2 regions of the Roseibium sp. AS2 genome follow, and region 1 is predicted to be linked to the other one. Evidence: predicted binding sites of a transcription regulator. Region 1 holds the regulator's gene; the other holds the start of a gene.

The links. Region 1 encodes PhoB, which activates phosphate uptake and scavenging genes when phosphate is short. Its sites were predicted from a motif close to TGTCATNNANCTGTCAT; they were not measured.
Region 2: phnC (phosphonate ABC transporter ATP-binding protein) is a predicted target of PhoB. The motif match lies at 9,006-9,022, and genes of this name have one in related genera.

The regions. Positions count from the first base shown of each region.
Region 1 covers NZ_JBBMQN010000006.1:88,453-103,800, forward strand. The annotation lists gene WNZ15_RS18330 (substrate-binding domain-containing protein) at 453-1,538, shown strand; gene pstC (phosphate ABC transporter permease subunit PstC) at 1,624-3,096, shown strand; gene pstA (phosphate ABC transporter permease PstA) at 3,096-4,445, shown strand; gene pstB (phosphate ABC transporter ATP-binding protein PstB) at 4,457-5,254, shown strand; gene phoU (phosphate signaling complex protein PhoU) at 5,287-5,979, shown strand; gene phoB (phosphate regulon transcriptional regulator PhoB) at 6,171-6,869, shown strand; gene WNZ15_RS18360 (GcrA family cell cycle regulator) at 6,943-7,473, opposite strand; gene WNZ15_RS18365 (aspartate aminotransferase family protein) at 7,909-9,108, shown strand; gene argF (ornithine carbamoyltransferase) at 9,105-10,034, shown strand; gene WNZ15_RS18375 (Hsp33 family molecular chaperone) at 10,047-11,021, shown strand; gene WNZ15_RS18380 (HlyD family efflux transporter periplasmic adaptor subunit) at 11,206-12,582, shown strand; gene WNZ15_RS18385 (efflux RND transporter permease subunit) at 12,594-15,348, shown strand, end outside.
Region 2 covers NZ_JBBMQN010000005.1:204,037-219,384, reverse strand. The annotation lists gene WNZ15_RS16155 (MG2 domain-containing protein) at 1-2,489, opposite strand, end outside; gene parA (ParA family partition ATPase) at 2,599-3,240, opposite strand; gene WNZ15_RS16145 (lytic murein transglycosylase) at 3,431-4,597, opposite strand; gene phnE (phosphonate ABC transporter, permease protein PhnE) at 4,786-6,123, opposite strand; gene phnE (phosphonate ABC transporter, permease protein PhnE) at 6,135-6,983, opposite strand; gene phnD (phosphonate ABC transporter substrate-binding protein) at 7,098-8,015, opposite strand; gene phnC (phosphonate ABC transporter ATP-binding protein) at 8,073-8,906, opposite strand; gene WNZ15_RS16120 (DapH/DapD/GlmU-related protein) at 9,293-9,928, shown strand; gene WNZ15_RS16115 (VOC family protein) at 10,033-10,404, shown strand; gene WNZ15_RS16110 (SDR family NAD(P)-dependent oxidoreductase) at 10,671-11,513, opposite strand; gene WNZ15_RS16105 (8-amino-7-oxononanoate synthase) at 11,510-12,760, opposite strand; gene WNZ15_RS16100 (helix-turn-helix transcriptional regulator) at 13,086-13,658, shown strand; gene WNZ15_RS16095 (HD domain-containing protein) at 13,762-14,340, shown strand; gene WNZ15_RS16090 (class II glutamine amidotransferase) at 14,485-15,165, opposite strand; gene WNZ15_RS16085 (Lrp/AsnC ligand binding domain-containing protein) at 15,205-15,348, shown strand, end outside.

The sequences.
Region 1 (15,348 bases):
TCATCACGCATTCGAGGGCCCATGTCCCTCTGCCGGAAAGGTGCGTTGCGCGCCTTGTCCGACACACCGCATCGCACTGCGACACGCGGCCGGCCCAAAGGCCTCCAAACGCGGTCAGAAGAGTCATGATCAACACTCTGCGGCATAAAATGAGCCGGCAAACAAAGTGATCATGCAGGCGGCAGGACAAAGGCTTTGAACTGGCGCATCGATGTCGGCGTGTGACGCCATATCCAGACCGCGTCGCACGCGAGGCAGTGCCGAGCCTGCTCCCGGGCCGTGCCGACTCTGCGGCGGGTGTCGTATTCTGCCTCCCGTCATGACATAAAACTTTCAAGTGGGGCAAAAGTTTCAATGAAATCAGTAAGTTAAATTGTCATAAAACTGAAAAGAAACCGTCATAGAACTCTCATCGACGGAGCCTAGGTTCCCGGCATCGCTCGCGCATAATCATGGGCGTCGATCTTCTAGAAACCTTGACATTCAAAGGGAGTGGTCAAGTGAAATTTACAACCCTCGTTAGCGCAACTGCCCTGGCCGTTGCTTCCACTGCATTCGTTGGCGCCGCACAGGCTCGCGATCAGGTTCAGGTTGCCGGTTCCTCGACCGTTCTGCCGTACGCCTCGATCGTTGCAGAAGCCTTTGGTGAAAACACCGACTTCCCGACACCGGTCGTTGAATCCGGTGGATCTTCCGCTGGTCTGAAGCGCTTCTGTGAAGGCGTTGGTGAAAACACCATCGACGTTGCAAACGCTTCCCGCAAGATCCGCGAGAAAGAAATCAAGGCCTGTGCCGAAGCAGGTGTTAAGGACATCATCGAAGTCCGCATCGGTTACGATGGCATCGTTTTCGCTTCCCAGCAGAGCGGCCCTGCTTTCACCGCCTTCCAGCCGGCTGACATCTTCAACGCCCTTGGTTCCAAGGTCCTGAAGGATGGCAAAATCGTCGAGAACCCGTACAACAACTGGGCCGATTTCAACGCCGATCTGCCGGACGTCGGTATCGCCGCGTTCATCCCGGGCACCAAGCACGGCACCCGTGAAGTGTTCGAAGAAAAAGTTCTGGCTGTTGGCTGTGAAGCAACCGGCGCCCTGCAGGCCATGCTCGACAGCGGCATGTCCGAGGACGACGCTGAAGACGCCTGCATCGACGTGCGTGCGGACGGCAAGTCCACCGACATCGACGGCGACTACACCGAGACCCTGGCGCGCATCGACTCCAACCCGAACGGCATCGGCATCTTCGGTCTCGCGTTCTACGAGAACAACACCGACAAGCTGAAGGTTGCGACCATGGGCGACGTGGCTCCGTCCACCGAAACCATCTCCACCGGTGAGTACCCGGTTTCGCGTCCGCTGTTCTTCTACGTCAAGAAGGCACACATCGGCGTCATCCCGGGCCTGAAGGAATACGCTCAGTTCTTCATCGCTGACGAAATTGCCGGCCCGAACGGCCCGCTGGCTCAGTACGGCCTCGTTGCCGATCCGGAGCTGGCTGCCACGCAGGCTGCCATCGCTGCTGAAGAAACCATGAAGTAATCGAGCCCGGCTCGTTATCGAGGGGCGGCATCACGCGCCGCCCCTTTTTTCATTTCCGGACATTTTCATTCTTTCGGGGGACCCAATGTCCTTGTTCTGGCTCATTGTGATCGTGCTCGCCATCGCGCTGGTTGGCTACGTAGTTGGGCGCGCGCGTGCCTTGGCCAGCGCCGGTGGCGACATGCGGCTGCTGCATTCTCTGCCTTCCTACTACGGTTCGAACGTGGCTATGAAAGCCGCCGTTCCGGCATTTCTCATTCTTGTTGTCTGGCTGCTTGCCCAGCCGTTCTACGTCGACAGCAGAATTTCCGGCATGATCCCGCAGTCGGCGATCAGCGAAGGATCCTCCCTCGGCCTTGTGATGGCGGAGGTTCGGCGTGCTGCGCAGGGACTGGACAATGTGGTCGCCTCCGGTCAGATGACCGAGGACTTCGCGCGCAACGCGCGGGCCGATTTCAATGACATCACGGCCCGGCTCAAGGATGCCGGCCAGATCGTCACCTCCCAGATCACCCAGCCGGTGATGCGCGCCGCGCAGGCTTACCGGGTTGTGGTCTCGACCGGCAACCTGATCATGTCGATCGTCGTCATTCTGGCTGCCATCGCCGGAGCTCTTTTGGCCCTGCGCGAGACCAACGTGGATTTCAGGGCGCGCAACACCGTTGAAAAGGGCATACGGGTCGCTCTCTTCTCCGCCGCCCTGATCGCCGTTCTCACGACGCTCGGCATCGTTTTGTCGCTGGTCTTCAACACGGTGGAGTTCTTCCGGCTGTATCCGGCAATGGACTTCTTCTTCGGCCTGACCTGGTCGCCGAGCTTCTCCGGCCGCGGTGGTTCATCCGAACTGGGCATCCTGCCGCTGCTCTGGGGCACCTTCTACATCTCCATCGTGGCGCTTGCCGTGGCCGTCCCGATCGGCCTGTTCGCGGCGGTCTACCTGTCCGAATATGCGGGCCCGAAAGTGCGCGCCGTTGCCAAGCCGCTGCTTGAAATTCTCGCGGGCATCCCGACCATCGTCTACGGCCTGTTCGCCCTCCTGACCGTCGGTCCCATGCTGCTGTCGGTCTTCGGCGACGGTGGTCTTGGCATCATGAAGGCGGGAACGGCGGTCATGACGGCCGGTCTGGTGATGGGGGTCATGCTGATCCCGTTCGTGAGTTCCCTGTCCGACGACATCATCAACGCGGTGCCGCAGGCCATGCGTGACGGCTCCTACGGATTGGGGGCCACCAGGTCCGAAACCGTCAAGAAGGTCATCCTTCCCGCCGCCTTGCCCGGCATTGTCGGTGCCATTCTGCTGGCCGCGTCCCGCGCGATCGGTGAAACCATGATCGTGGTGCTCGGGGCCGGTGCGGCTGCGCGCCTGAGCCTCAATCCCTTCGAAGCCATGACCACGGTGACCGCCAAGATCGTCAGTCAGCTGACAGGCGATGCCGACTTCGCGTCACCGGTTGCGCTGGTCGCATTCGCCCTGGGCATGACACTCTTCGTGGTGACCCTGGGTCTCAACATTGTTGCGCTTTACATCGTGCGCAAGTACCGGGAGCAGTATGACTGATGACCGACACAAACCTTCCTCCCTTGACGTCCGGGTCGTCTTCCGATGCACCGGTCAAATCGAAATCGCTCTATGCGCTTGATGATCTGACGCGCCGGCGCAATGCGTCCGAAACCCGGTTCAAGGCCTATGGCATCGGTGCCATCGCAATCGGCCTGTTCTTCCTCATCGTCCTGGCGGTGTCGATCGTCTCCGAAGGCCTGCCGGCATTCACCAAGACCGTGGTCAACGTGAATTTCACGCTGACCCAGGAACAGTTCGACGCTGCCGAATCTCAGCTTTTCAAGACCAAGGCCTACGAGCAGATCTTTATCGGTGCGCTCCAGGGTCAGCTCGAGGAACGCGGTGTGAACGTTCCCTTCGATGCGGCCGCTATCGAACGGATCGTCGGCAAGCCGGGTGGAACCATTCGCGCATATTTCCAGTCCAACCCGGACAATCTGGGCGAGCCGGCGGGATTTGAGCTGGCGGCCTCCTCCCGGGTCGACGGCTACATGAACGGCCGCGTCACGCGCGAGAACATGACCGACAGCCGGTTCCTGCAGGCGAGCGATCTGGATCTTGTCGACAATCTGGTTGAGGCGGGTGTCATCACCAACGTCTTCAACTGGAACTTCATCACCGGTGCGGATTCGGGTGTGGACAATCCGGGCGGCGCCGGCATCGGCGCGTCCGTTGTCGGCTCGTTCTTCATGATGCTGGTGGTCCTGTTCCTGTCCCTGCCGATCGGTGTGGCCGCGTCCATCTACCTGGAGGAATTCGCGCCGCAGAACAGGTTCACGGACATGATCGAAGTGAACATTTCCAACCTGGCGGCCGTCCCCTCGATCGTGTTCGGTATTCTGGGTCTGGCGGTTTTCATCCAGTTCATGCACCTGCCGCAGTCCGCACCGCTTGTGGGCGGGCTGGTGCTGACGCTGATGACCCTGCCGACGATCATCATCTCGACCCGCGCTTCGCTGAAAGCGGTGCCGCCGAGCATTCGGGACGCCGCGCTCGGGGTTGGGGCTTCCAAGATGCAGGCCATCTTTCATCATGTCCTGCCTCTGGCCATGCCGGGCATCCTGACCGGCACCATCATCGGTCTGGCGCAGGCACTCGGTGAAACCGCGCCGCTGCTGCTGATCGGCATGGTCGGCTTCGTGGCACGCGGATACCCTGAAGGTATCGTGGCAGGCTTCACCGATCCGAACTCGGCAATGCCGGCACAGATCTACACATGGGCCGCGCGCGCCGACTATGCATTTTACGAAAAAGCCTGGGGTGGAATCATCGTGCTTCTGGTGTTCCTCCTCACCATGAACGTTCTCGCGGTCATCCTGCGCCGCCGGTTCGAGCGCCGCTGGTAAGGGATGATCCGATGAACGAGATGCCGAATATTGAACAGGCGAAAAACATGACCGACAGCAAGATTTCCGCAAAAAAAGTCCAAGTCTATTATGGCGACACACACGCCATCAAGGATGTGGACATTGAAATTCAACCACGTTCGGTCACCGCCTTCATCGGTCCGTCCGGGTGTGGCAAGTCGACGTTCCTGCGGACCATCAACCGCATGAACGACACGATCGACATCTGCCGGGTGGAAGGGTCGATCAAGATCGACAGCGAGGATATCTACGATCCGAAGGTGGACCCGGTGCAGTTGCGCGCCAAGGTCGGCATGGTGTTCCAGAAGCCGAACCCGTTCCCGAAGTCGATCTACGACAATGTTGCCTATGGTCCGCGCATTCACGGACTAGCAAAGAACAAGACCGATCTGGACGAGATCGTTTCCTCCAGCCTTCAGAAAGCCGGTCTTTGGGAAGAAGTGAAGAACCGCCTGGACGAGCCGGGCACCGGCATGTCCGGTGGTCAGCAGCAGCGTCTGTGCATTGCCCGTGCGATCGCCGTCAGCCCGGAAGTGATCCTGATGGATGAGCCGTGTTCGGCGCTTGATCCGATCGCCACGGCCAAGGTGGAAGAACTGATCGACGAACTGCGCGAGAACTTCACGATCGTGATCGTGACGCACTCCATGCAGCAGGCCGCCCGCGTGTCTCAGCGTACCGCATTCTTCCACCTCGGCGTGCTGGTTGAGGAAGGTCTGACAGAAGACATCTTCACCAATCCGAAAGACAAACGTACACAGGACTACATCACTGGCCGCTTCGGCTAAGCGATTTCCGTAAATCTCAAGGGGACTACAGAATGGCTGAACATACAGTCTCGGCTTATGATGAAGAACTGACGGCCATGGCCGGCAAGGTCGCCGAAATGGGTGGACTGGCCGAAAAGGCGTTTGCCGACGCCATTTCCGCACTGGTTTCCCAGGATTTGGAGCTGGCGAGGTCGACGATCGACAAGGACGCCCGTCTGGACCGTCTTCAGCAGGAAGTCGAAAGCAAGCTGATCGAGTTGATCGCGCGCCGTCAGCCGATGGGCCAGGACCTTCGCGAGATCACCGCGGCAACCCGCATCTCCAACGATCTGGAGCGTGTCGGCGATCTGGCGAAGAACGTCGCCAAGCGGGCCATCGCGATCGACAGCGACCTGCAGTCCAAGAAGCTTGCGATCGGTGTCGAGCACATGACGGAGCTTGCCCTCGCGCAGCTCAAGCGGGTGCTGGATGCCTATGCGCGCAAGGACGCGGAGGAAGCCCGCCGCGTGCAGGAAGCCGACGCGGAAATCGACGCCATCTACACGTCTTTGTTCCGCGAGCTGCTGACCTACATGATGGAAGATCCGCGGGTGATCACCCAATGCGTCCATCTGCTGTTCTGCGCAAAGAACATCGAGCGGATCGGCGATCATGCGACCAACATTGCCGAGAACGTCTATTACATGGTCACGGGCGACCGTTTGCCGGAAGACCGTGCGAAAGTCGACGAAACCGGCGCCTAGGTCACCAAAGGTTCAATCGGGAGCGAACGGACACCCGAATGTTGACCGGGTCACAAGTCGCAAAGCATTTCGTGCCCGGTCAGACGCAAGCACGATACGTAAGGTTCCGTCGAGATTGATCACGGAAAAAGAACCGGCCGGCGCCAGGTCAGGGACCTGTTGCGCCGGTTGCCGAAATTGGAGCGAGATGTATGCCGAAGGTGCTCATCGTTGAAGACGAAGAACCCCTCAGCCTTCTACTAAGATACAATCTGGAAGCAGAGGGCTACGCTGTCGAAGCGTGTGTCCGGGGTGACGAGGCCGAGATCCGGCTTCGGGAAAGCCAGCCCGACCTTCTTCTGCTCGACTGGATGCTGCCGGGGTTGTCAGGCATCGAGCTGTGCCGCAGGCTGCGCGCACGCGAGGACACGGAGCGGCTGCCCGTGATCATGCTCACGGCGCGGGGTGAAGAAGCGGAGCGAATTCGCGGCTTGTCCACCGGCGCCGACGATTATGTCGTCAAGCCGTTCTCCGTACCGGAGTTGATGGCACGCGTGCGGGCGATCCTGCGCCGGGCCAGTCCGGAAGTGGTCTCCACCATGCTGCGGTCCGGAGACATCGAGCTGGACCGGGAAACTCACCGTGTGCGTCGCAATGCCAAGGAAATCCACCTGGGTCCGACAGAATTCCGGCTGCTGGAATTCCTGATGACGTCTCCGGGCCGGGTGTTCTCCCGCGAGCAGTTGCTGGACGGTGTCTGGGGTCATGATGTCTACGTCGACGAACGCACGGTCGATGTGCATGTCGGCCGTTTGCGCAAGGCTCTCAACAAGGGCAAGGCCAAGGACCCGATCCGGACCGTCCGGGGTGCGGGCTACGCCTTCAACGATCAGTTCACCGTCTCCGCCTGAAACGCGGCAGCCTGATACGAAAAAACCCGCCATGTCGGCGGGTTTTTGCTGTCTGGGAACGCGATGCCTGCGGTCAGCCCGCCTGGGCGACAACCTTGCGGTCCCGGCGGCGGTCGGCCATGGGCTGGTAGGCGATCTTGCAATGATGGGTGCAATAGGGGACGCTGGGGTCGGACTGGCGGCCGCAGAAATAGAAATCATCTGTCGCCGGATCGCCGATCGGCCATTTGCAGGTCCGCTCCGTCAGCGTGAGAATACTTGCCCGCTGCGAGATCGGCACAAGATCCGCTATCGGCTCAACGGCCGGCTTGGGCACGATCGCCGGGGCCGGAGCAAAATCCGCTTTCAGCGCCGTCGCGCCGATGGACTGCGGTTGCTGGGCGGGTCTCTTCGGCGTTGCGGCACCGGTCGAAGCGGGCCGGGCCCGCCGCGGCTTCGCGCTGGAAGAGGTTGATTTGGCCCGGCCGGACAGGCCCAGACGGTGCACCTTGCCGATGACGGCGTTGCGCGTGACACCACCCAGTTCGCCAGCAATCTGGCTCGCGCTCAATCCGTCGCTCCAGAGCTTCTTGAGAAGCTCAACCCGGTCGTTTGTCCAACTCATTGCCGCACCCTTTTCTTGGGCTGCCCTGCAGCCATTAACCTCGTGTTAAGCGCACGTAGTCGCGCCTAAGGATGGCATATCTAGTGCCTCTTGATGATTTGCCGCACGAGATCTCGTGTGTGATGTCCCAGAGGTTACAATAACGTTAATTTGTCAGGCAACCGTTCACCCAAATCCAGTTGGGGATGAACCGACTTTTCCCCAATTATGGCGAGGTGCTTGAGAATTTTGAGGAATTCGCCATTTGCGCGCTGGCGGGGCGCCGCAGCGCATTTCCATTGACAGTCCATGGTGGGGGCAGTGTATAAGAAAACTGCTGCGTGCCGCCTTATCGGGCGGCACGTTGCGTTTTGGCCGGGCGCACCGTTTGCAGGTGCCGTACGGCGTCACGGTGGCGCTGAAGAAACGGCCGTTTTTGAGGAGTTCAACGAGGTTATGTCCGCGACCGCATTGTTCGGGAATTACGCAAGATCGGAACTGGCATTCGATCACGGGGAAGGTGTCTGGCTGGTGACGGCAGACGGCCGACGATTCCTCGATTGCGGCTCCGGGGTTGCGGTGAACGCGCTCGGACACAGCCACCCTCATCTGGTCAAGGCGCTGCAGGAGCAGGCCGGCAAGCTCTGGCACGTTTCCAATCTGCACCAGAGCCCGAACGGGGAACGTCTGGCCCGGCGGCTGTGCGAGGCGACATTTGCCGAAAAGGTGCTGTTCGTGAACTCCGGTGCGGAAGCCATGGAAGCCGCGATCAAATGCGCGCGCCGGTATCACTATGACAACGGCCAGCCCGAACGGTTCCATATCGTCACCTTCGAGGGGGCCTTCCACGGCCGGACGATTGCGACCATCGCTGCCGGCGGCCAGGCCAAGTACATGGAAGGCTTCGGCCCGAAGGCGCCCGGTTTCGACCAGGTGCCCGTCGGCGATATCGACGCGCTGAAGGCCGCGATCGGACCGCAGACGGCGGCAATCGCGATCGAGCCCATCCAGGGCGAAGGCGGTATCCGCGAGATCCCCGCCGAATTCCTGCGAGCCGTCCGCAAGCTTTGCGACGAAAACGGCTTGTTGCTGATCTATGACGAGATCCAGACCGGTGTCGGACGGACGGGCCGGTTGTTCGCGCACCAGTGGACCGGTGTCGAGCCGGACCTGATGGCGATTGCCAAGGGTATCGGCGGCGGCTTTCCCATGGGCGCCTGTCTGGCAACCGCCGAAACGGCCGCTGCGCTCGCGCCCGGAACCCATGGCACCACATTCGGCGGCAATCCGCTGGCCATGGCGGTCGGCAATGCGGTGCTGGACGTTGTTCTGTCGGATGGCTTTCTGGAGGACGTCCGGCGCAAGGGGCTCAGTTTCAAGCAGAAGCTGGCCGGTTTCGTGGACAGTCATGCGGCTGTTCTTGGCGAAGTGCGCGGCAATGGCCTGATGCTCGGTCTGAAATGCGTCGTTCCGGTCGGAGATTTTGTCGCGGCTGCACGGGATGCCGGTCTGCTGACGGTTCCTGCGGGCGAAAACGTCGTCCGCATCATGCCGCCGCTGACGATGAGTGAAGACGAAATTGCGATTGCCATGGAGCGCCTTGAAGTGGCCGCCCTGGCAATTGAAACGAACCTGGTGGAAGGAGCGGCCGGATGACCGCCAATGAATCCTATCGGAATTTTCTCGACCTGACCGATTTCGACGGTGACGAGCTGCGCGCCATTCTGGAGGCCGGCAAGAAGATCAAGGCCGGCCGCAATGGTGTCCGCCGCGGCGAAGGCCCGCTGGCCGGCAAGGTGCTGGCGATGATCTTCGAACAGCCGTCGACCCGCACACGCATTTCCTTCGATGTCGGCATGCGTGAACTGGGGGGGGAAACCCTCGTGCTGACCGGAGCGGAAATGCAGCTGGGCCGCGGCGAAACCATTGCCGACACCGCGCAGGTGTTGTCGCGCTTCGTCGATGCGGTCATGATCCGCATCCTGGACCACGACCAGCTCAACGAGCTGGCCGAGAATGCCACGGTTCCCGTGATCAACGGTCTGACCAAGGTCTCGCATCCCTGCCAGATCATGGCCGACCTTTTGACATTCGAGGAGCATCGCGGATCGATCAGCGGCAAAAGCGTTGCCTGGACCGGCGACAGCAACAATGTGCTGGCCTCCTGGATCCACGCCGCTCCCCGGTTCGACTTCGAGCTGCGCATCGCGACACCGGCGGAGCTGGCACCGCCTCGGGACTTGATTGACGCCGCGCGCGCCAGGGGTGGTTCCATTGTCGTCACCGCGGACCCATATGAGGCTGTCAAGGGAACCGACTGTGTCGTCACCGATTGCTGGGTGTCCATGGGAGACGATGACAATGAAACCCGTCACAATCTCCTCAGCGCCTACCAGGTGAACGAGCGGTTGATGGCCGAGGCAAGGCAGGACGCGCTGTTCATGCATTGCCTGCCGGCCCACCGGGGCGAGGAAGTCACTTCCGAGGTCATGGACGGTCCCAACTCCGTAGTGTTTGACGAAGCCGAAAACCGTCTCCATGCCCAGAAGGGTATCCTGGCCTGGTGTTTCGGCGCAGCTTGAGGCAGAGCCATCGTGGCATTGAATCTTGACCAACTGGGCATCGCACCGGCCGGGCTGGATGCAGTCCGGCCTTTTGCCGTGGAAGCCCTGGACGTGCGCGGCCGTGCCGTCGCTCTCGGACCGGTATTGCAACAGATCCTGGGACGCCACGCGTATCCGGAGCCGGTATCACGCCTTCTGGCGGAAGCCATCGTGCTCACCAGTCTGCTCGGAACGTCCCTGAAGTTCGACGGCCGGTTTACCCTGCAGACTCAGACCGATGGGCCTGTGTCCATGCTTGTCGTGGACTTCGCGACACCAGACGCGATCCGGGCCTGCGCCACCTTCGACGCGGACGCGGTCGAGGCGCTGATTACGGCCGGCAAGGCAACGCCGGAAACCCTGCTTGGCCATGGGCATCTTGCCATGACCATCGACCAGGGCAAGCACATGCAACGTTACCAGGGGCTGGTGGAACTGGACGGCGTGTCGCTTGAAGAAGTGGCCCGGCGGTATTTCGAGCGGTCCGAACAGATCCCGACCGAGGTGCGTCTGGGCGTCGGCGAGTTGTTCACCCGCAACGAAGGTGAAGCGCATTCGCGGGCCTGGACTGCCGGCGGTGTGCTGATCCAGTTTCTGCCGGAGTCGCCGGATCGCATGAAGCAGGCCGATATCGATCCGGGCGACGCGCCCGAGGGAACCGAGCCGCATCAGGTCGACGAAGACGACGCCTGGGTGGAAGCCAAGGTGCTGGTCGAGACGGTCAAGGATGTCGAATTGACCGATCCCGAAGTCAGCGTGGAAATGCTGCTGTTCCGTCTGTTCCACGAGCGCGGCGTGCGCCTGTTCGATCCGCAGCCGCTGGCCGACAAATGCAGCTGCTCGCGCCAGAAGATCCAGGGCGTTCTGGCCGGTTTCAGCGCCGACGAGATCGCCGACATGACCGAGGACGGCAAGATCGTCGTCACTTGCGAGTTCTGCAGCAGCCGCTACGAATTTGACGGCTGACTGAGGCTTCCGGCGGACGCAGCTGCGTCCGTCGGTCACATCTCGTTACAAATTTCCGCGTGCCAGAATTAACCTGAAAGGGTAATCGGGTCCTGTATATTGCAGTGCGAAACAGACCTCTCCGTCGAGCACGCAGGACGCATGCCCGTTAACTTGACCCCGAATGGCCCGTGGTACGTTGAACATGTTGCAGTCTTTGGAGCCGGATTCCGGCAAGCAGCCGGTCCCTGAAGTTCTGTCGCCCCTGCGCGCGGAACGGCAACGCAACTGGAGCCTTGCGCTTGTCCTGAAGGCTGTGTTGCAGGTCCTTCTGGCATTCGCCATTCTGTTCGGCGCGGTCAAGGGGATGAACCTGCTGGTCGCCTCCAAACCGGAAGTCGCCAAGAAGGCCATTCAGGAAACAAGCTATGCCGCAGAAACCGTGACGCTTGTCCGGGGCGAGCATGCGCCCCTTATCAGCGTCTTCGGAGAAACCGCGGCGGGACGGGAAGTGGATCTGCGCGCCCTTGTCGCCGGGGAAGTGGTCGAGGTTCATCCCGACCTGAAGGCGGGCGGAGCCGTCTCCGAAGGCGAGCTTCTGGTGGCCATCGACCGGTTCGACTATGAGGGCGCCGTTACTGAGGCGGAAGCCAATCTTGCCGAAGCGCAGGCCGCGCTGGTCGAGAGCGAAGGCGGTGTCGAGCTTGAAAAGGGCAATGTCGTCAGGGCGGCCGAACAGCTTGAATTTGCTCAGAAGGACCTGCAGCGCGCGGAAGATCTTCTCGGCAAGGGCACCGTTACGGAACGCACCCTGGACGACCGCAAACTGATCGTGTCGCAGCGCCGGCAGACGCTGGAACAGGCGCAGAATTCCCTTGCCCTGGAAGAAGCCAGGGTCGTCCAGCAGAATGCCGCGATCAAGCGCCTTGAATGGCGGCTGGAAAATGCCGGGCGCCAGCTTGAAAACACCGTCCTGAAGGCTCCCTTCGATGCCATCGTGCGGTCCCAGTCGGCGGAACTCGGGCGGCTTGTAAGCGTCAACGACGCCATCGTGTCGCTCTACAAGAGCGATACCTTCGACGTTCGGTTCACCCTGTCGGACAATCAGTACGGCCGCCTTCTCGCGGAGACGGGAACGGTCGTCGACCGTCCGGTCCAGGTCACCTGGTATCTGGGCAACGAACCGGTCACCTATCCGGCCAGCGTCAGCCGCATCGGCGCGGATGTCGCCAGCAGCCGTGGTGGCGTCGAACTGATTGCATTGGTCGACACTTCCAATGCGAACGTTCCCTTGCGCCCTGGTGCCTTTGTCGAGGTTTCCCTGTCGGACCGGACCTACCCGGACAGTTTCCGGATACCGGAAACGGCATTCTACGGCGAGGGCACGGTCTATGTGGTCGAGGAAAGCCGTCTCGTGCCGCGCGAAGTGACGGCGCTCGCGATCGATGACGGCTTCATTCTGGTAACAGGCGCGCTGGCGGACGGGGAGACCCTGTTGGTCACCCGGATTCCGGAAGTCGGCGAAGGTCTGCTGGTGAAGGACGTGTCCGAAAGCGTCGACAACGTAGGGGCGGGCAAGTGACGGAGCGCCCGATGGAGTTCGAAACGCGATCCCGTGGCCTTCTGGAACTGATCGTCCGGCACGCCAATGCGGCCAACCTGATCATGGCGGTCATGGTCCTGTTCGGGGCCTATGGCTTCGCCAAGCTCAACACCCAGTTCTTTCCGACCGTCAAGACCGACCGGATTTCGGTGACCGTGTCCTGGCCGGGGGCCAGCGCGGAGGACGTTGCCGCCAACATCCTGGAGGTGATCGAGCCCGAACTGCGCTTTACCGACGGCCTCGACGAAATCGTCTCCTATGGCCGCGAGGGCAGTGCGTCGGTGCAGATGGAGTTCGTCGAAGGCACCAACATGCAGCAGGCGCTGTCCGATGTGGAACAGGCCGTTGCCGGTGTGACCACGTTGCCGGTCGATTCCGAAACGCCCGTGATCTCGGCTTCGACCTTTACCGACGGGGTTGCCACGCTGGCGCTGCGCGGTCCGTTCTCGGAGGGAGCGCTGAAGGTCTTTGCCCGGCAGATGCGCGACGATCTGCTGGCCCGGGGGATCGACAAGGTCGAACTCTACGGCTACCGGTCGCCCGAATACCTTGTCGAAATTCCCGAGCGCGAGCTGCGCCGTCTGGACCTGACGATCGCCGATGTCGCCGGCGAGATCGCCGGCAATACCATCGACCTGCCGGCGGGCAACCTCGACGGCGCCGTTGAACGCCAGATCCGGGCCCTTTCCGAGGAACGGTCTCCGGAGGCCGTGGGCAGGATCGAAGTCAAGTCCTTTGCTTCGGGCGAGAAAACCCTTGTGAAGGACATCGGCACCGTCGTCCGGGACTTCGACACCAGCGAGAACCAGGGTTTTTCCGCGGGAATGCGGGCGGTCGAACTACAGATCCTGCGGGCGGAAAAGACCGACACGCTGAAGGCGGCCCGGATCGTCGACGACTATCTGGCCGAGGTCGGACCACAACTGCCACGCACGCTTGAAATCCTGAAATACGATGTGCGCGCGGATGCGGTGGAGGGGCGCATCACGCTGCTTGTCGAGAACGGCATCTCGGGGCTGGTGCTGGTTGTCGCCATCCTGTTCCTGTTTTTGAACGCGCGGATCGCGCTCTGGGTGGCCGCGGGCATCCCGGTGGCGATGATGGCGACGATCGGCATCATGTGGCTGATGGGCGAAAGCATCAACATGATCTCCCTGTTCGCGCTGATCATGATGCTCGGGGTGATCGTCGACGACGCTATCGTTGTCGGCGAGCACACGGCGACACGGCAGGGCCTGGGCGACAGTCCGCAGGAAGCGGCGATCAACGGCGCCACCACCATGCTGGCGCCGATCCTTGCCGCGAGCCTGACCACCATTGCCGCTTTCCTGCCGATCCTGCTTGTCGGCGATGTGCTTGGCCAGATCATGGGCACGCTACCCGTGGTCGTGGTCTCGGTCGTGATTGCCTCGCTGGTCGAATGTTTCCTGGTGCTGCCTGGCCACCTGTCCCACGCCCTCGGCAGCCGGCCGGGCTGGAACTGGTGGCGGGTTGTCCTGATCGCGGGGGCGCCGGCCTTTTTCCTGAGCGCGCTGGTTGCCCAGCCGGACATGTCCGTTCCGCCCTATCTCGATCTGATCGACGATCCCCTGCGGGCGATCCGCGAAACCGCTGGCGTCTTTGTCTTCGAACTGGTGGTCGTGACCGTCTGCTTTCTGCTGGCCGTCGCCCTGGAGACCCTGCTGATGGCCATGCGCCGGACCCGGCGGATGCGCGACGAGGAAGACCGGCCGGGCTGGTTTCGCAGGAGCTTCGATGCCGGCTTCAGCTGGGTGCGCGACAATCCATTCCGTGCCCTGGTTTCTGCGGCGGTCGCCTGGCGTTATGTCACGCTCGCCATCGCGATTGCAGCGCTGATCCTTGCCGTCGGCCTTGTCCGTGGCGGCCGAGTCGGCTTCACGTTCTTTCCCTCGCCGGAAGCGGAAAACCTGACCGCGTCGATCTTCTTTCATGCCGGCATTCCCGAGGACGTTGCGATTGACGGCATCCTGCGGATCGAGAGTGCTTTGGAGCAGGCAGAAGAGACCCTGACCCAGGGCGAGGGACAGAGTCTTTTGGTCGCGACCTATGCAACACTCGGGAAGGCGGGCAACAACCGGGGTGACAATGTCGCCAATATCACGGTTCAGCTTACCCGGTCTGAGGACCGCACGATCAGGACACCGGAGATCGTCCGGGCCTGGCGGGCCGCAGTTCCCTCTATTCCCGGAACGTCGCGGATCGCGATCGCTGAGCGCCGGGGTGGACCTCCCGGGCGGGATCTCGACATTCGCCTGACCGGAGCGCCCCTGAATGTGCTCAAGGCGGCCGCGCAGGACCTGCAGCAGGAACTCTCCGGTTTTCCCGGAACCAGCGGCGTCGAGGACGATCTGCCCTACGGCAAGCCGGAACTGGTGATCGAGCTGACACCGCGCGGCCGGGCACTCGGCTTCACCGTGGATAGCGCTGCGCGCCAGATCCGCAATGCTTTCGAGGGCACCATTGCGCGGCGTTTCGCGGAAGGCGACGAGGAAGTGGCCGTCCGTGTGAAACAGGTGTTCGATCAGGATGGCACGGCCGCTCTGCGCCGGCTGTCGCTGAAAACGCCCGCCGGCGACTTCGTTCCCCTCACCGAAGTGGTCAGTCTCACCGACGATCAGGGTTTTTCCGTCATCCTGCGGCGTGACGGACGGACCGTGGTTACGGTTGTCGCCGATGTCGACAGCACGGTGACCTCCAACAACGAGATCATCGCCGAACTCAATA
Region 2 (15,348 bases), on a different contig from region 1:
GCTTCGACCAGACGGGTCACCAGCCGCGCGTCATAGAGCATTGTCGTTTCGGGCAATTCCGGCAGGACCACCTCGAAATCGAGCTTGCCGTCCGCATCCGTCTTCAGGCCGGACGTGATGGAACCGCGCTCCGCGTATGCATCCGCATCGGCCACGCCGAAGCGGTAGCCCGGAAACGCCTCCAGAGCGCGCACGGGCCGGACGATGACATCCCCTTCAAGCGTCTGTCCGCCGGCGGGCGAGCCATAAAGGTACCTGGCTTCGAGCGACACGTCGGTCGCAGCTGTCCTGCTGAACGATGTGGCCGCTGTTTCGAGGTCGAAATCGACACGCTCCGGCTGGTAGTCTTCCACCAGGAACGTCTGCTGCGACAGCGCCTGTCCCTTGGGATCGGCGAACACCCGCCAGGACCAGATGCCCTGCTGGGCGGAAGCGCCCAGGGTCAGATCCTGAAGATGACCGCCAAGACCACCGTCGGCGACCGTGTAGCGGGCATGTTCGACACCGTCCGGACGGGTAAAGATGAAGGTAAGCGGGAAATCCTCCTGTGCCACCGCGCTCGCGTTGCGCAGCAATGCCTGGGCATGAACGGTCTCGCCGGCCTTGTAGATGCCGCGTTCGGTCCAGGCGAAGACATCCAGCGGTCCCGGCGCAGGCCGGCCCTCGACGCCGCGGTCGGAAAGATCGAATGCGGGTTTGCGCAGGTCCAGGAACGAATAGTCGCCGTCAGCCGTTTCGGCGACCAGCACGCCGGGAGCCAGACCGCCGCGGCCACGGGACAGGCCCGCGGCGAATTCGGCAAAGCCGTCCGCGTTGGTCGCCGTTTCACCGAGGATCTCGTTGTTGATCGCAAGCAGCCGGACGGTCACGCCCTCCAGCGCCGCCGCCGTCGACAGGGAGCGGATGTTCGCCGCGATCCCGGCATCGCCGGACAGGGTCGTGATCCCCAGATCGGAGACGAGGAACCATTGGGTCGCCAGCGCGCTCCACCGGTTCTTCTGGTCCAGGCTGGACCGGGCCGTCATGGCATAGACGCCGGGCTTCAGGTCAATGCCCGTTTCGGCCACCGGAATGGCTGTGGTCATGTCCACATTGAGATCATTGCCGGTCTCGACGATCCCCGACCAGACCTTTTCACCGAGTTCGTCCTCGACCTGATCTGCCTGATAGGGGTCCAGCTGGCGCAGGAACCTGTTGTCCCGAAGAATTTCGGCAACGGTCCGGTCGCCCACCCGGTAAATCGCGGTTTCGACTTCGGAAGTGTTCACCGACACGATCGGAATGGTCGGATTGCCTCCCGAGGGCAGCACATAGGACCGGCTCAGGAAATTCACGGACGGCGACCGGTCTTTCACGTAGATGGACAGTTCGGCGGACTTTTCCAGCTTTTCGCCATCAGCGGCGGGAAGGCCGCTGCGGGCCGTGACCCGGTAGCGGGCCCCGTGCTTCAGGCCGTCGGCACAGATCTGGCTCTCCTCCGCTCCGATCGCGAAGGTGCCCTCGCCACTGACGGTGACATAAGGGCTCATGTCTTCGCCGACCGGCAGTTTCTGCGAGAACACCAGGCACACCCGTGGCGATGCGCTGTCGGAATCGACCTCGTGCGAGACGATGCGAAAACCGTGCTTGGCGACGAAATCCTCGTAGCGCCGGCGGACGCCCGGATTGTCCTCAAGAGCAAGGGAGGCACGCAGAGCCTTGATCGCGGTCCTGAATTCATTTCGAAGCGCCAGAGAGCGGCCCAGGAGATCAAGGGCCTGTGCACGCTCCGGGCTGCTCACCGCTTGCAGATATGCATTGATCGAGGCAAAGACGCCGTTTTTCCGTTTGGTTTCCCGCTGCTGCCAGTCGTCCGGGTTCTGCTGGAGCAAGGCTGTGGAGAGCCGCATCCAGGCATCGAAGTCGCCCGGTTCCAGCCGGAGCAGTTGCAGAAAGTCCGCTTCCGCCAGGGCTGCATTGCCATTGCCGAGCGCCGCAAGGCCGCTGCGGCGCAATTGATCGGTGCTCTGTCCGCCCGGCCGCACGGAATTTCCGATGCCGAGCTTGTAGGTTTGAGCGCTTTCAAGCTGCGCTGCGGGAACGAAGGCAAGCTCGGCTTTCCGCTCCGCGCTCTGATCGGCCCTGGGCGCCCTGACCTCGACAACACGGCCGGCGATCGCTCCGGCGAAGCTCTGCAGTTCTCCGAAGTCGGATTTCAGGAAACACCAGCCCGCGGAGGTGTTGAAGGTAAAGGCCCGGCACTGGTTGTCCTCAAGACAGGCGGACTTGCAGGCCTCCAGATCGACATCCTTCACGGTTCGGTAGTCACCGCCGAAAAAGTCGGCCTGGTCGATGGTCACGATGCGCTTGTCCTGGGCGGCTGCCGGCAGCACCAAAAGGGCCGCGGCACAGGCCGCCAGCGATGCACGTCGCAGTTTCTTCGATATGAGCATGATCTTTGATCCGAAATTCAGATGAACACGTTTGAAAACAAGCGAAAAAACAACCATGGCCAGTCCTCCCGGGCCGATACCTTGTTCTATCAAGGCACCGGATCATGACAAGGACAAGGCAAATCTCGACTGGCGCGGTCTCGTGCCGGCGCCACACCCCGCGCGGTCAGCCGACGCGTCCGACCAGTTCGTCGATCAGGGCGTTGACTTCCAGTGCCGCCTTGCTCGACGGCGCGACTTCCGTGACGGTGGAGCCCCGCCCCATGGCTGCCGCGAAAACGGTCCGGTTGCCGAGCCGGGCAGTGAGCGTGTCGTACCCCGAAGTGTCGATGGCCCCGGCCATTTCCGCCGTCAGGGACGCCCGTGGCGGCACACGGTTGAGGACGAGCAGCGCGGGCGTGTCCTCCCGGGCCGCCAGTTCGATCGTCTGCGATGTCGCCCACAGGTCGACGGGGGTCGGCTGCACCGGCACGATGACAAAATCGGCGGCGTCAATGGCCGGCTTGGCATCGACGTCGGTCTTGGGCGGTGTGTCGACGATGACATATCCGTGCGATCTGGCGAGCGCCCTGGCCTCCCGGCGCGCACCCCATCCCGACGCGGTCCGGAATTCCAGGCCGGTCATGTCTTCGCCCAGCCTGTCCTCACGCGCCTCGTACCAGGTTCCGAGCGACCCTTGCGGATCGACGTCGAGTATGGCGACCGGCTCTCCGGAGTGACGGGCAAGCGCAACGGCAAGATGGACCGCCAGGGTTGTCTTGCCTGACCCGCCCTTCTGCTGTGCAACAGTCAAAATCCGTCCGGACATGTCCGATCCTCCAGCTCATCAGCGGCATATTGCGCCGCAAAACTGCGCCGCGCAACAAGTCCATCTCCTTGTCAGGTGGAATTTCCGCATCCGATCGTCAGACGAGCCCGCATGCGGACGACGGTATTTCAGCTCCCCGCAGAGGCCAGGCGGACATTGCAGTCTCCGGGCGACTGCCGCCCGGATCGCCTCACCGGCCGCCGAGGGCGTAATAGACATTCCAGGACGGGCGTCCGGTCACCGGCATGCCGTGTTTTGCCTCTGCCTTGCGAATGCCCGCGCGCGTGGCCGGACCAACCTTGCCGTCCGGCTTGCCGACATCGAAGCCGTTCCTGTTCAGCAGCTTCTGCAGGTCGAGGCGCTGCGCGCGGGACAAGCCCGGATTGTCGGTCGGCCAGGGTGTCTTGAAGGGCTCGCGCCCGGCGACGAGTTCGGACAACAGGGCGATGGCGAGGCCATAGGAGGTAGACGCATTGTAGGACCGCAGTGCCCGGAAGTTCCGGGTCACCAGAAAGGCCGGCCCGTTGGCCCCCGCAGGCCGGATCAGCGCCGCCTCCAGCTTGCCCGACAGGGCGCCGCCGCCGATCCTGGTGAGGCCGCGCTTGTTCCAGGTCGACAGGGACGTGTATTTCTTCCGGCCGGACGGACCGGAATACCCTTTGGGAACCTTGACCTCGAAGCCCCAGGGCTGGCTGTCGCGCCAGCCGGCGTTTTTCAGGAAATTGGCTGTCGAGGCAAGCGCATCCGGCACCGAATTGACCAGATCCTTGCGCCCGTCGCCGTCGTGGTCGACCGCGAGGCTGTTGTAAGTGCTCGGCATGAACTGGGTCTGACCGAAGGCGCCTGCCCAGGAACCGACAAAGTCCTTGGCCGGAACGTCGCCGCGCGAGGCGATCTGCAGGGTCTTCATGAGCTCGCCGCGGAAGTATTTCTGGCGGCGTTTTCCTGCGCAGGCCAGGTTTGCCAGCGCGTGCGGCGTGTAGAAGTCGCCGCGGTAGTTTCCGAAATCGCTCTCGATGCCCCAGACCGCGAGGACCACGTGGCGGTCAACGCCATAGCGTTTCTCGATCGCTGTCAGGGTCCGGCGGTTCTGCTTGAGGTACTTCTTGCCGTCCTCGATCCGTTGCACGTCGACCAGGAAGGCCATGTAGTCCCAGATCTCGGTCTTGTGTTCAGGCTGGGAGGTCGAAAAGCGGATGACCTTCTCGTCAAAGACCGCCCCCGCAAGCATGCGCTCGGCGACGTCCGGGCGCACCCCCGCGGCAATGGCCTGCTTCTTCAGCGCGGCGACACAGCTCTCGATTGCCTGCGCGGCACCTGTTGCCGCCAAAAGGACGGTCCCGGCCCCAAGGACCAATCCCGCAAGTCTGTTCCCGATCCGCTGACGCACGCGCCCCTCCTCCCGCTTTGAATCATTTCCTGAACGCTGCCACGCTAGCGCGACGGAATTGGGGCAGGAAGAAGGATCGCGTGGTTATCAAGCGCTAAGCGGTAAACCCGGCACCGTTTCCGGGCCGGGTCTTCACCTTGTAAGGGCGCAGCGGGCTATTTGCCCTCGATCAGCCTGCGGCGCAGCCAGCCGGACGCCTGATCCATCAGGATCACGACCACGATGGTCAAGATGATGATGTAGCTGGTGTTTTCCCAATCCCGCGAGGTCTTCATGGTTTCAACCAGCATGAGCCCGATGCCGCCGGCACCGAGCGCACCGATGACCGTGGCAGACCGGGTATTCGATTCCAGATAATAGAGCACCTGGGACACGAAGACCGGCAGAATTTGCGGAATGACTCCGAACCGGTAGCGCTGGATCTGGTTGGCGCCGGTCGCCCGGACGCCCTCGACCTGCCTGTTGTCGATGTTCTCCAGCGCTTCGGAGAACAGCTTGCCGAGCGAGCCGGTGTCGGTGAACGCGATCGCCAGGGCGCCGGTCAGCGGCCCGAGGCCGAAGGCGCGGATGAAGATCAGGGACCAGATCAGCATGTCGATGCCGCGCAGGAAGTCGAACAGACGGCGGGTCCCGAACCGCAGGAACCTGGACGGCGTGAAATTGCGCGCTGCCAGAAATGCCAGAGGCAGACCGAAGAACGCGGCGGTCAACGTGCCCAGAACGGCCATCATGATGGTCTCGAACAGGGCCATGAACACTTCACCGTGCTGCCAGTCCGGGTTGTCGAGAAATTCATGCAGGATCAGCGACATGTTGGATTGCAGAGGATCGATACGCTCGCCGGACAATGCCAGCGCCCAGAGCTGGCTGAACGGCATGCCGTGCAGTTCGGACTGGAACGGGAACCAGAAGTTCTCCCAGCCACCGAAGAAATTGTGCACCTCGATCTTGGTGCGGGTCACCTGGACGCGCCGGTCCAGCGTCGGACGGGCATCGAACCTCTTCGGATTGTCCGTGAGCCAGTCCGGCACCGGTCCCGGCGGCAGTTGGGTGCGCACACCGGTATCGGTCGCGGTCACCTTGATCAGACCGTAGTCCGGAACATCGAATTCCATCACCTTGCCGGTGATCGAGACGGTATAGCCCTGGCCGAGATCGACCTGTGCGTCGGTCCCGTCCACCTGGACCCAGTCCGGCAAGTCATCTGTTTCGTAGGTCGCCCTGCGTTCGCCCTCGACCGACACTTCCATGAGGTCGCGGCGGAGCAACTTGGTGACGTGCACCTTGTAGGCGACGGAGTCCGTTGCCAGGATCGCCGCCCGCTCCGGCCGGGCCTTGGCGAGCAGATCCGGCACGCCGAACGCAAACCAGGTGTATGCAAGATACATGAGGATCGCGACGGGAAAGCCAACGGTGACCCAGGCGCGGCGGCGCACGTTCTGGAACACAGTGCTGCGGTCAAAGACCGGTTCATTGAGCGTGTCGACAGCCATTTCGAAACTCCTCAATGGGCCCGGCCGGCGCCGACAAGCTTGCCGCGCAGGTAGGACGATGTCTGGTCGATGAGCATTATGGTCAGGAAGAGAAGCACGAAGATCGCCGCCGTCTCATCCCCGGCGCCCTGCCCCCAGCCGATGGTGCGGCGCAGCTCCTGGCCGATCCCGCCGGCACCGACGAAGCCGAGAATGGCGGATGCGCGCACGTTGATCTCCAGGCGGAGCAGGAAATAGCTCAGGTAATTCGGCGCCACCTGCGGCATGACCGCGTACCGGACCCGTTGCAGCCAGTTGGCGCCGCAGGCGGACAGGCCCTCGATCGGCTTGCGGTCGATGTTCTCGTTGACCTCGGAGAACAGCTTGCCCAGCGCGCCGGCTGTGTGAAAGGCCACCGCGATCATGGCGGGGATCGGGCTGGACCCGAGCACAAATATCAGGAAGAGCGCCACGATCAGTTCCGGGAACGCGCGCATGATGTCCATCATGCGCCTGACCACCGGAATGAGCGGTCCCCAACTGTCCACGTTGCGCGTCGACGCCATTGCGAAAACCACCGCGATCGCTCCGCCCAACAGGGTGGCGACGGCGGCAATGTTCAGGGTTTCCAGCATGGCCGGAATGTATTGGATGATCAGCCCGAAGAATGCCGGACCGGCTTGCCAGGCCTCGACGACGATCTCGCCGGGATAGTCGAAGAACTTGGACAGGCCCTGCAGAAAACCGCCGGAGTTCATCTCGTTGGATTTCGAATATCCGGAGACGACCACGGCCACAACCAGCAACACGCCCATCAGGGAGTAAAGCTGCCGGCGCTTGCGCAGTGTCAGGATTTCCTGTTCGAGAGCGGCAACGGCCATTACCGGATTCCTTTGGCGGTGATCTCTGGGGTCTGTGGACAATCAGGATCTGGAAGAGGTCTGGAAACAAAACGCGGGCCGAGATCGGCCCGCGTCCGGGTTCCGGAGAACCGATCAGTTTGCGTTTTTCGCCTTACGGGCGGCAATGATGTTCTCGTAAGCTTCATGGGTGATCGGCATGAAGCCCTTGGTCTCACCGGCCGCGATGTTGTAGGCGCAGTCCGGATCGATCGAGTTCATGGAAGCGATCAGACCGGTCATCTTCAGCTTGACGTCTTCCGGCAGGTTCTTGGCCAGAACGATCGGGCCTTCCGGGATCACCGGAGACTGCCAGATCTGACGCATTTCAGTCATGTCGACCAGGCCGGCATCGGACGCCTTGCGCAGGGCGCCGGAGTTGTAGCCGTCTTCCCATTCGCCAAGGCCGTCGGCCCAGGTCACGCCGGCGTCGATGTCACCGTTGGCAACGGCAATGATGGTCTGCTCGTGACCGCCGGTGAAGACCACGTCGCCGAAGTATTCGCCCGGCTTCATGGAGTAGCCTTCCTGCGGGATGGCGATGGACGGGATCAGGTAGCCGGATGTGGAGTTCGGATCACCGAAGCCGAATACCTTGCCCTTCATGTCGTCCAGCGAGTTGATCTCGTTGTCGACGCGGGCAAAACCGACGGAATAGTAGCCGTAGCCACCGTCAACGTTGACCTTGACCAGAACCGGGTCAACGGCTTCCGGGTCCGTCAGGAAGACCTTCGCGTAGCCGGAAGCGCCCAGCCATGCCAGGTCGAGATTGCCACCGAGCAGACCTTCGATCACGCCGTTGTAGTCGGCCGGAGCGAACAGCTTGACCGGAACGCCGAGAAGGTCGGCTGATTTCTGCTCGAGGCACTCATAGGCGCGCAGACGGTCAGAGGCGTTTTCGCCGCCCAGGATGCCGATGCGGAATTCGGTGATTTCTTCCGCGCCTGCAACAGAGGCATTCAGGGCGATCATGCTCACCGCAGCAAGTGTTGCGGCTTTAACAAGGATTTTCATTTGGGACACTCTCCGAGAGTTCTCAATCGCGATGACATTGAAGGGTGTGCAGCCGGATCAGACCGCTGCTGCCGCCGGGGCCATCACGCCGGCGGATTCTTTGGAGCCGGCAGTGCCGGCATCGATGGACGTGGAGGTCGCAGCCTCGTTGAAGCTTTCGTCGGCTCCGTAGATCTCGCGGGCGGCACCGGTCGTCAGTTCGTCCGGTTTGCCGTCGAATACGATCAGGCCGTCGCGCATGCCGATGACGCGGTCGCAATAGCTGCGTGCCGTGTCGAGCGTGTGCAAATTGCAGATGACGACCTTGTTGTCGCGCTCGTGGATCTCGCGCAGCGCGTCCATGACGATCTTGGCATTCATCGGGTCGAGCGAGGCAATCGGCTCGTCGGCCAGGATCATGTGCGGATCCTGCATCAGCGCCCTTGCGATCGCGACGCGCTGCTGCTGACCCCCGGACAGTTCCTCGGCGCGTTTGGTCGCCTCCTGGACAATCCCCAGCCGGTCCAGGGCGGCGAGCGCGGTGTTGACGTCCTTGGCGCTGAAAACATTGCAGAGACTTTTCAAGGTGCCGTGGCCATTGAGCCGGCCGAGCATCACGTTGGTGACCACGTCAAGGCGCGGGACCAGGTTGAATTGCTGGAACACCATGGCGCAGTCGCGCTGCCAGCGGCGCTTCATGCCGCCCTTGAGGCTGAGAATGTCCCGGCCCTCGAACAGGATCTTTCCGGAGCTGGCTGGGGTCAGCCTGTTGATCATGCGAAGCAGCGTCGATTTGCCGGCGCCGGAACGGCCGATGATACCGACCATCTGCGGCTGGCTGATTTCAAAGCTCACATTATCGACCGCGGTCCGAGACCCGAAGTTCTTGGTGACTTCCTGAAAGTGAATCACGCGTCAGCCCTGTCCGTGTTGGTTCGTCTTGCTGCGCGACAAGAGCCACCGGACCATTGCAGTAAAATGACAGTCACTTGACCAAACCGTCAAAAATTGATGACAGTTCAGTGACACCCCTGCCCTGAAACCATGCAAACCGGCTGCGAGCAGCGAAATCCGGCAATTCGGGCAATATCTTCCTGAAGATCGCCATTGCTGTGATTTGCCCAATATTCCCGCAGCGCCTGGAGCACTTCTGCGCGGCCGGGCCACTTTCCCCGCGGTTTCCCAATCGTGAAAAAAGCGCGGCCGGTCACTGATCTGTCATCAGGTTGTCACCATTTTCGTTTCCGCCACCGCTAGAACACGGCGTTGCAACAGCCATGACAGCAGATGGAGCCCCCATGTCCGCACCCTCCCGAAAACCATCCCTGACCGAAGCACCGAATGTTCACCCCGAGGCCAGTGTGCTGGACTGCGACCTGGGCATTTGGACGGAGGTGGGCGCACGGACGGACATGCGGGAGAGCCGGATGGGAGACTATTCCTACATCGTCCAGGACGGGGACGTGGTCTGGTCGACAATCGGAAAATTCTGCTCCATCGCGCGCCGGGTCCGCCTCAATCCGGGCAACCACGCAACATGGCGCGCCTCCCAGCACCATTTCACGTATCGTGCCGCCGCCTACGGCCTGGGCGAGGACGATGCCGACTTCTTTCAGTGGCGCAAGGATGACTGGGTGACCATCGGCCACGACGTCTGGATCGGACACAATGTGACCGTTCTTGCCGGTGTCACCATCGGCACGGGTGCGATCGTCGCAGCGGGCGCCGTGGTGTCCAAGGATGTGGCGCCCTATACGGTTGTCGGTGGCGTCGCCGCCAAACCGATCAAGCGGCGGTTCACTGAAGCCCAGGAAGAGGCGCTGCTCGGCATTTCCTGGTGGGACTGGAACCACCTCCAGCTCAAGGCCCGGCTGCCGGATTTCCGACTGCTGTCCATAGATGCGTTTATCGAAAAATACAGTGAGACCGAGTAACCTGTCGACGGCGGGAGACAGCTTGACCATCTGCCCGAGACAATTATCCTCGTTCACACGGGCAAAGTCCGCCCTCCCTTTCGCGAACTGGTCAGGTCGGCTTCATGGCGTCGATTACGCGCATAATTCTTTACGTCAAGGATGTGGACCGCAGCGCAGCGTTCTACGCGCTGCATTTTGGTTTTTCCGTTCTCCAATCGCCTTCGGACAGGATCACGGAACTCATCCCCGCTGATGGCGGAGCACGTCTTCTGTTGCACAAGGCGGGTAAAGCACAGAAACTGGGGCAAGTTCTGGTCAAGCTGGTCTTTGATATCGAGGATATTCCAGGTTTCTGCGAAACGGCCAAGAGCAACGGACTTGTCTTTGGATCTCCTCATCAGGCGGACGGATATCAATTCGCCAATGCCAAGGACCCGGACGGCAATTCCCTGCAAGTGTCCAGCCGGGCCTTTCGGGATCCGGGTATCAGCTAAGCGCTTTCCGATTTTCCTGGCCTGTCTGATGGCCTTGAACGGCTTGCCCGGCAAGGTGCACCGCGCAAGCGACACAACGCTTCCGACAGGGCTTTCAAGCCACTCGAAGCAAGCGGTGGCACTTGAAAAGATGTCCGATGGGCCGGACAAAGGGCTCAATATGATCAAAAACCACTCTATGGCGTGTTTCGCTTGTCTGGGTAAGGGACGAGGCCCGAGGCACCGTTTGCAATGCAATTGCGTTCGGGCCAGATCCTGAATTCAATCTAACGCAACATGCCCTGGCGTTCGTGAACACTCTGCCTCTGCCCGGACCAGCGGCGATAGATCGTGCCGCGCAGGGAGGCCGGCAGGAGGCCGAGCGCGCCGACGGCTGCCGACATGGATCCAGGGAAGGCTGTTTCCGTGCGTCCCGAAGATGCCGCCCTGACGATCTTGCGCGCGGCCTGCCGCGGCGCCATGCTGAACGGCCGCCAGGAGCTGTTTTCCGCCATGCCCCGGCTCAGGAAGCCCGGCAGGGCGATGGTGATACCGACGCCGGTTCCGGCCAGGCGGGCTGCCATGGACAGACCATACGCCCTCAGACCCGCTTTCGTCGCCGCATAAACGGGTGCCTGCGGATAGCCGATCTTCGCGGACAGCGAACTTATCAGGACGATCCGTCCCCCGCCGTCGGCAATCATCATCTCAGAGGCGAGGCGGCACTGTTCGATGGCCGCCCGCAAATTGACATCGATCAGCGCGGCGGTGCGCAAGGGGTCCTCACCGAGGGACCCTTCTGGGGCCGGTCCACCCAGCCCCGCATTGACGATCATCCAGTCGAGCCGCCCGCGCTCGCGGCAGGCCGCGAGCCAGAGCCTCAAGGCGTCACCATCGCCGACATCGACCGGGGCCGTGTGGATGCTGGCTCTCCTCTCCTTCGGCCCGTCCTTCGGCGCCTCTTCCGGCCCGGCCTCCGGACCTGTCCGGGCAAGACCCTCAAGGGCGTTTATGTCGCGATCGGACACCGACAGGAGCGTGGCCACGGGCGACAGGACGTCGACCAACGCGCGGCCGAGCTGCCCTCCGGCGCCGGAGATGGCCACATGCTGCGGCTTTGACACCGTCATGCGTCGCTCATCGCGCGTTCTTCGACGCCGCAAAGCGCTTCGGGAAACTGGCCGGCAACGGCCTGGAACGCGTCAAGGACCCGGCTGAAGCTGGCCTCGCTCAGCGTCGGCGGGAAGGTGATCCGCAGGAGATCCTTGCCCTTCGGCACGCCCGGCTGAACGGCCGGGCTCACGAGGACCCCGGCATCGGCAAGCGCCTTGGTCACCTTGAAGGCCAGAACATCGTTGCCGAGCAGAACCGGAACCATCTGGGTTCCGTCACCGCCGCAGCGCCATCCCATGGCACGCAGGGCCCGGCGCGCCCTGTCGCCGAGCGCGCAGGCCCGTTCAGCGATTTCCGGCTCCGCGATCAGAATGTCGAGGGCCGCAAGAGCCGCTGCCGTCTGCCCCGGGGCCAGGGCATTGCTGAACAGAAACGACCTTGCGTTGAAACGCAGGTGATCGATGAGATCCGCCGAGCCCGCCACGAAACCACCCGTCGAGGCGAAACACTTGCTGAAAACCCCCATGATGACCGGAATCCGGTCGGCCATGCCCGTTGCATGGGCCAGACCCCGTCCTCCCGGACCGATGACACCGCAGCCATGCGCGTCGTCCAGCATGACCCAGGCGCCATGCTCGTCGGCCACATCGACGATCTGCTCGAGTGGCGCGAGGTCGCCGGCCAGGGAATAGATGCTGTCGATCAGGACCAGTTTGCGCTCATGTTCCGAATGCGCCAACCGGCTGCGCAGGTCCTCGACATTGTTATGGCGGAAGCGATAGCGCTCCGCGCCGGAGAGCATGACCCCGTCGACGATACAGGCATGAACCTCGGCATCGAAATAGGCGCCGTCGTGACGGCCGATCAATGCCGGAATGGCGCCAATGTTGGCGAGGTAGCCCGTCGTGAAGACAAGAGCAGCTTCCTTGCCCAGGAAGCGCGCCAATCGGGCCTCAAGCTCCTCATGGACGGGCCGTGTCCCCGTGAGAAGGCGGCTCGACGTGCAGGAAGTCCCGTATTTTTCACTCGCCCTTACACTCGCCTCGACCACCCTCGGGTCCTGCGCGAGACCCAGGTAATTGGTGGAGCCAAGTAGAATGAGCCTACGGCCGTCGATTTCGGTCTCGTCCGTTCCCACCGGGCACTGGGCGATGTGATAGCAATACTGCCCGGCCGCGCGGGTCTGCCGGACCCGCTGCATCATTGCGTTGTCGTATATCCTGTTGTGAAATGCGGTGTCTGCCGCCTGACGCTTGATGCCCATAAGTATGCCACCTCGATTGCGAAAAATGTTCCCTACTTGAGCTCCGTGACCCCTTCACGAATACCCGGCTATGCTTTCAATCAAAAATAGAAGACACCAATACTTCAACACTGACAACAAGTATTAAATATTTGAATTTTAGTATAAATTTAATTTATATTAAGCTAGACGATTATTTATACATTAAATTACGTTCGCCAGCTCCAGGAAAGTTCTTCCACCCACCCGACTTGGGCTTCAGCCTGCAATTACACGTCTCTTTCCGACGCATTGTCTCGCGTCGATTTGCACTGCTTTTCTCAGCGGGACCGGATAAACTGACCTCATGTCCGCAGAACCAGCCGTCCTTCAGAACAGTCTTGGCCCGTCACTGCGCCGGTGGCGGATGCTCAACCGCGTCAAGCAGGACGTGCTGGCACACGAACTCGGGGTTTCACAGGCCCGTGTCTCCAGGTGGGAAAGCGGACAGGCAACGCCCGCAGGGCAGCACCTTCTGGAAATAACCCGGATGCTCCGCGCGCGGCCCGAAACGGCGGCCGACAGAGCGCTCGTCGATCTGGTGGCCGGATCCGGTGCCCCGGTGCATCTGGTCTGCGATCTCACCCACCGGCTGCTGGCGATATCCCCTGCCCGCACACGGGAGTGGCGTGCCCCGGTCAGTGAATTCCTCAATCTGCCGTTGTGGCGCTTTGCGTCCGAAGGCATTCGATCGGCGGAGGCAAGTCTTGCAGAGCGTGGCTGGTACGAGCCGGACAGTCCCGACATCCTGTTTCAGACCGAACGGGCCGATTTTCCCGAAATGACCATCCCGGAAAGCCGTATCAGGATATCCCGGCTGCCGCTTGCCGATGGCAGTTTTGCCCGGCTGGTGCGCGAGGAGCCTTTACCCGCCGCATAAAATATTCATGGCATCGTCCGGCTGACGCACTGCCGCTAGGCTTGCGGACATGACACAGATGACATCGCCTACCTCATCCCCTGCCCCCGATACAGATGCGCCGATGGCCGCCGACAGACTGTCCGGGATCCTGGCTTTTCTCCAGGCTGCAGAGCAGTTGAAGGACACGATCCGCTCCGGTACCACCCGCAAAGGCCGGCCGGAAAGCACCGCCGAGCACAGCTGGCGCCTCGCGTTGCTGGTCCTGCTTCTGGAAAAAGAGCTCAAGGGCATCGATTTTCCGAAGCTTTTGAAGCTGTGCCTAGTCCACGATCTGGGCGAGGCGATCTCAGGTGACGTCCCCGCCCCGGAGCAGAAGCCGGGTGACGACCGGCAGGCGCGCGAAAGGCGCGATTTTTGTACCCTTTGCGCACCGCTTCCCCCGGACCTTTCGGAAGACCTGCTTGCCATATGGGACGAATATGCCGGGGCAGAGACAGTCGAAGCGCGATTCGCCAAGGCCTTCGACAAGCTGGAAACCATCTTCCAGCATCTCCTGATGCCGCCGCCGTCCGCGGATTTTTACAGGTTCAACCTGACCTACGGCCGCGACCGCACGGACTATCACCCCCTGACGCGTCAGATCCGCGACCGGGTGGACGCAGAAACCCTTGAAATGATCCGGAGCTTTGCCGAAACATGAGTGCTGCCCTGGCGAAGCAGGACCTGCTGTCACCAAGGAATTGCAGTCGCCGATGCCGACAGGATTTCGACCAGGAACAGGCACTTGTCGCCAGCGCCGGGATCGAGACAGCCTGACACTGGATCGAGAGTTGCCCACTGGACTTCACGCGATCGCCGGTTCCTCGTCGCTGAGAAACGTCATCTGGCGGACCTTGCCGTCCCGCACCTCGATCATGTGGCCCTGCGGCACTTCCTGCCAGCAGTCGCGGGCCTCGTCCAGAGGTTCGGAGACGACCATCACGCCGGTGTCATAGACACGGTAGTAGAGCGTCGGCGCAAACCTGTCGGAGGCATAGCGGGCCGCGTAAAGTGTCTTGCCGTCCGACCACCCGGCCGCAAAGCGCATATGCGGCGCGGACCCTGCGGTGCGCGACAACGCCTCAACTTCGAAGATCGCGCGGACCATGGCCGCGCGCGGATTGCGGTCCAGACCATAGGCCAGCGCCACCAGAAACAGGCATTCGCTGTCGGTACCGCCGGTCCGGTTGTGAAAGAGGTCGTCGGGGATCATGTTGTCCAGACGTCTGCGCAGCTTGCCGTATCCGCCGACCTGGCCGTTGTGCATGAAGCTCCAGCGCTGATGGGTGAACGGGTGGCAGTTGTCGCGCGTGGTCGCGGTCCCGGTCGATGCCCTGACATGGGCCAGGAAGTGTCCCGAGCGGATGTGCCGGGCAATCTGCAACAGGTTCGGATCGGACCAGGCCGGCCGCACATCCTTGTAAAGGCAAGGTGTGTCCTGATCGCCGTACCAGGCGACTCCGAATCCGTCCGCATTCACGGGCATCTTGCAGGACAGCGCATTCCGGCTCTGATCGATCAGCGAATGCGCCGGATCGCGGGCGACTACGACTACGTGCTGAAAGTGGTCGTGGAAGACATGAACGCCTTTGACAGGGTCTACCAGCGCCTGATCGAGAAGGTCGACCTGGACACGGTCACGTCCTACATGACCATGGAGGCGATCGCG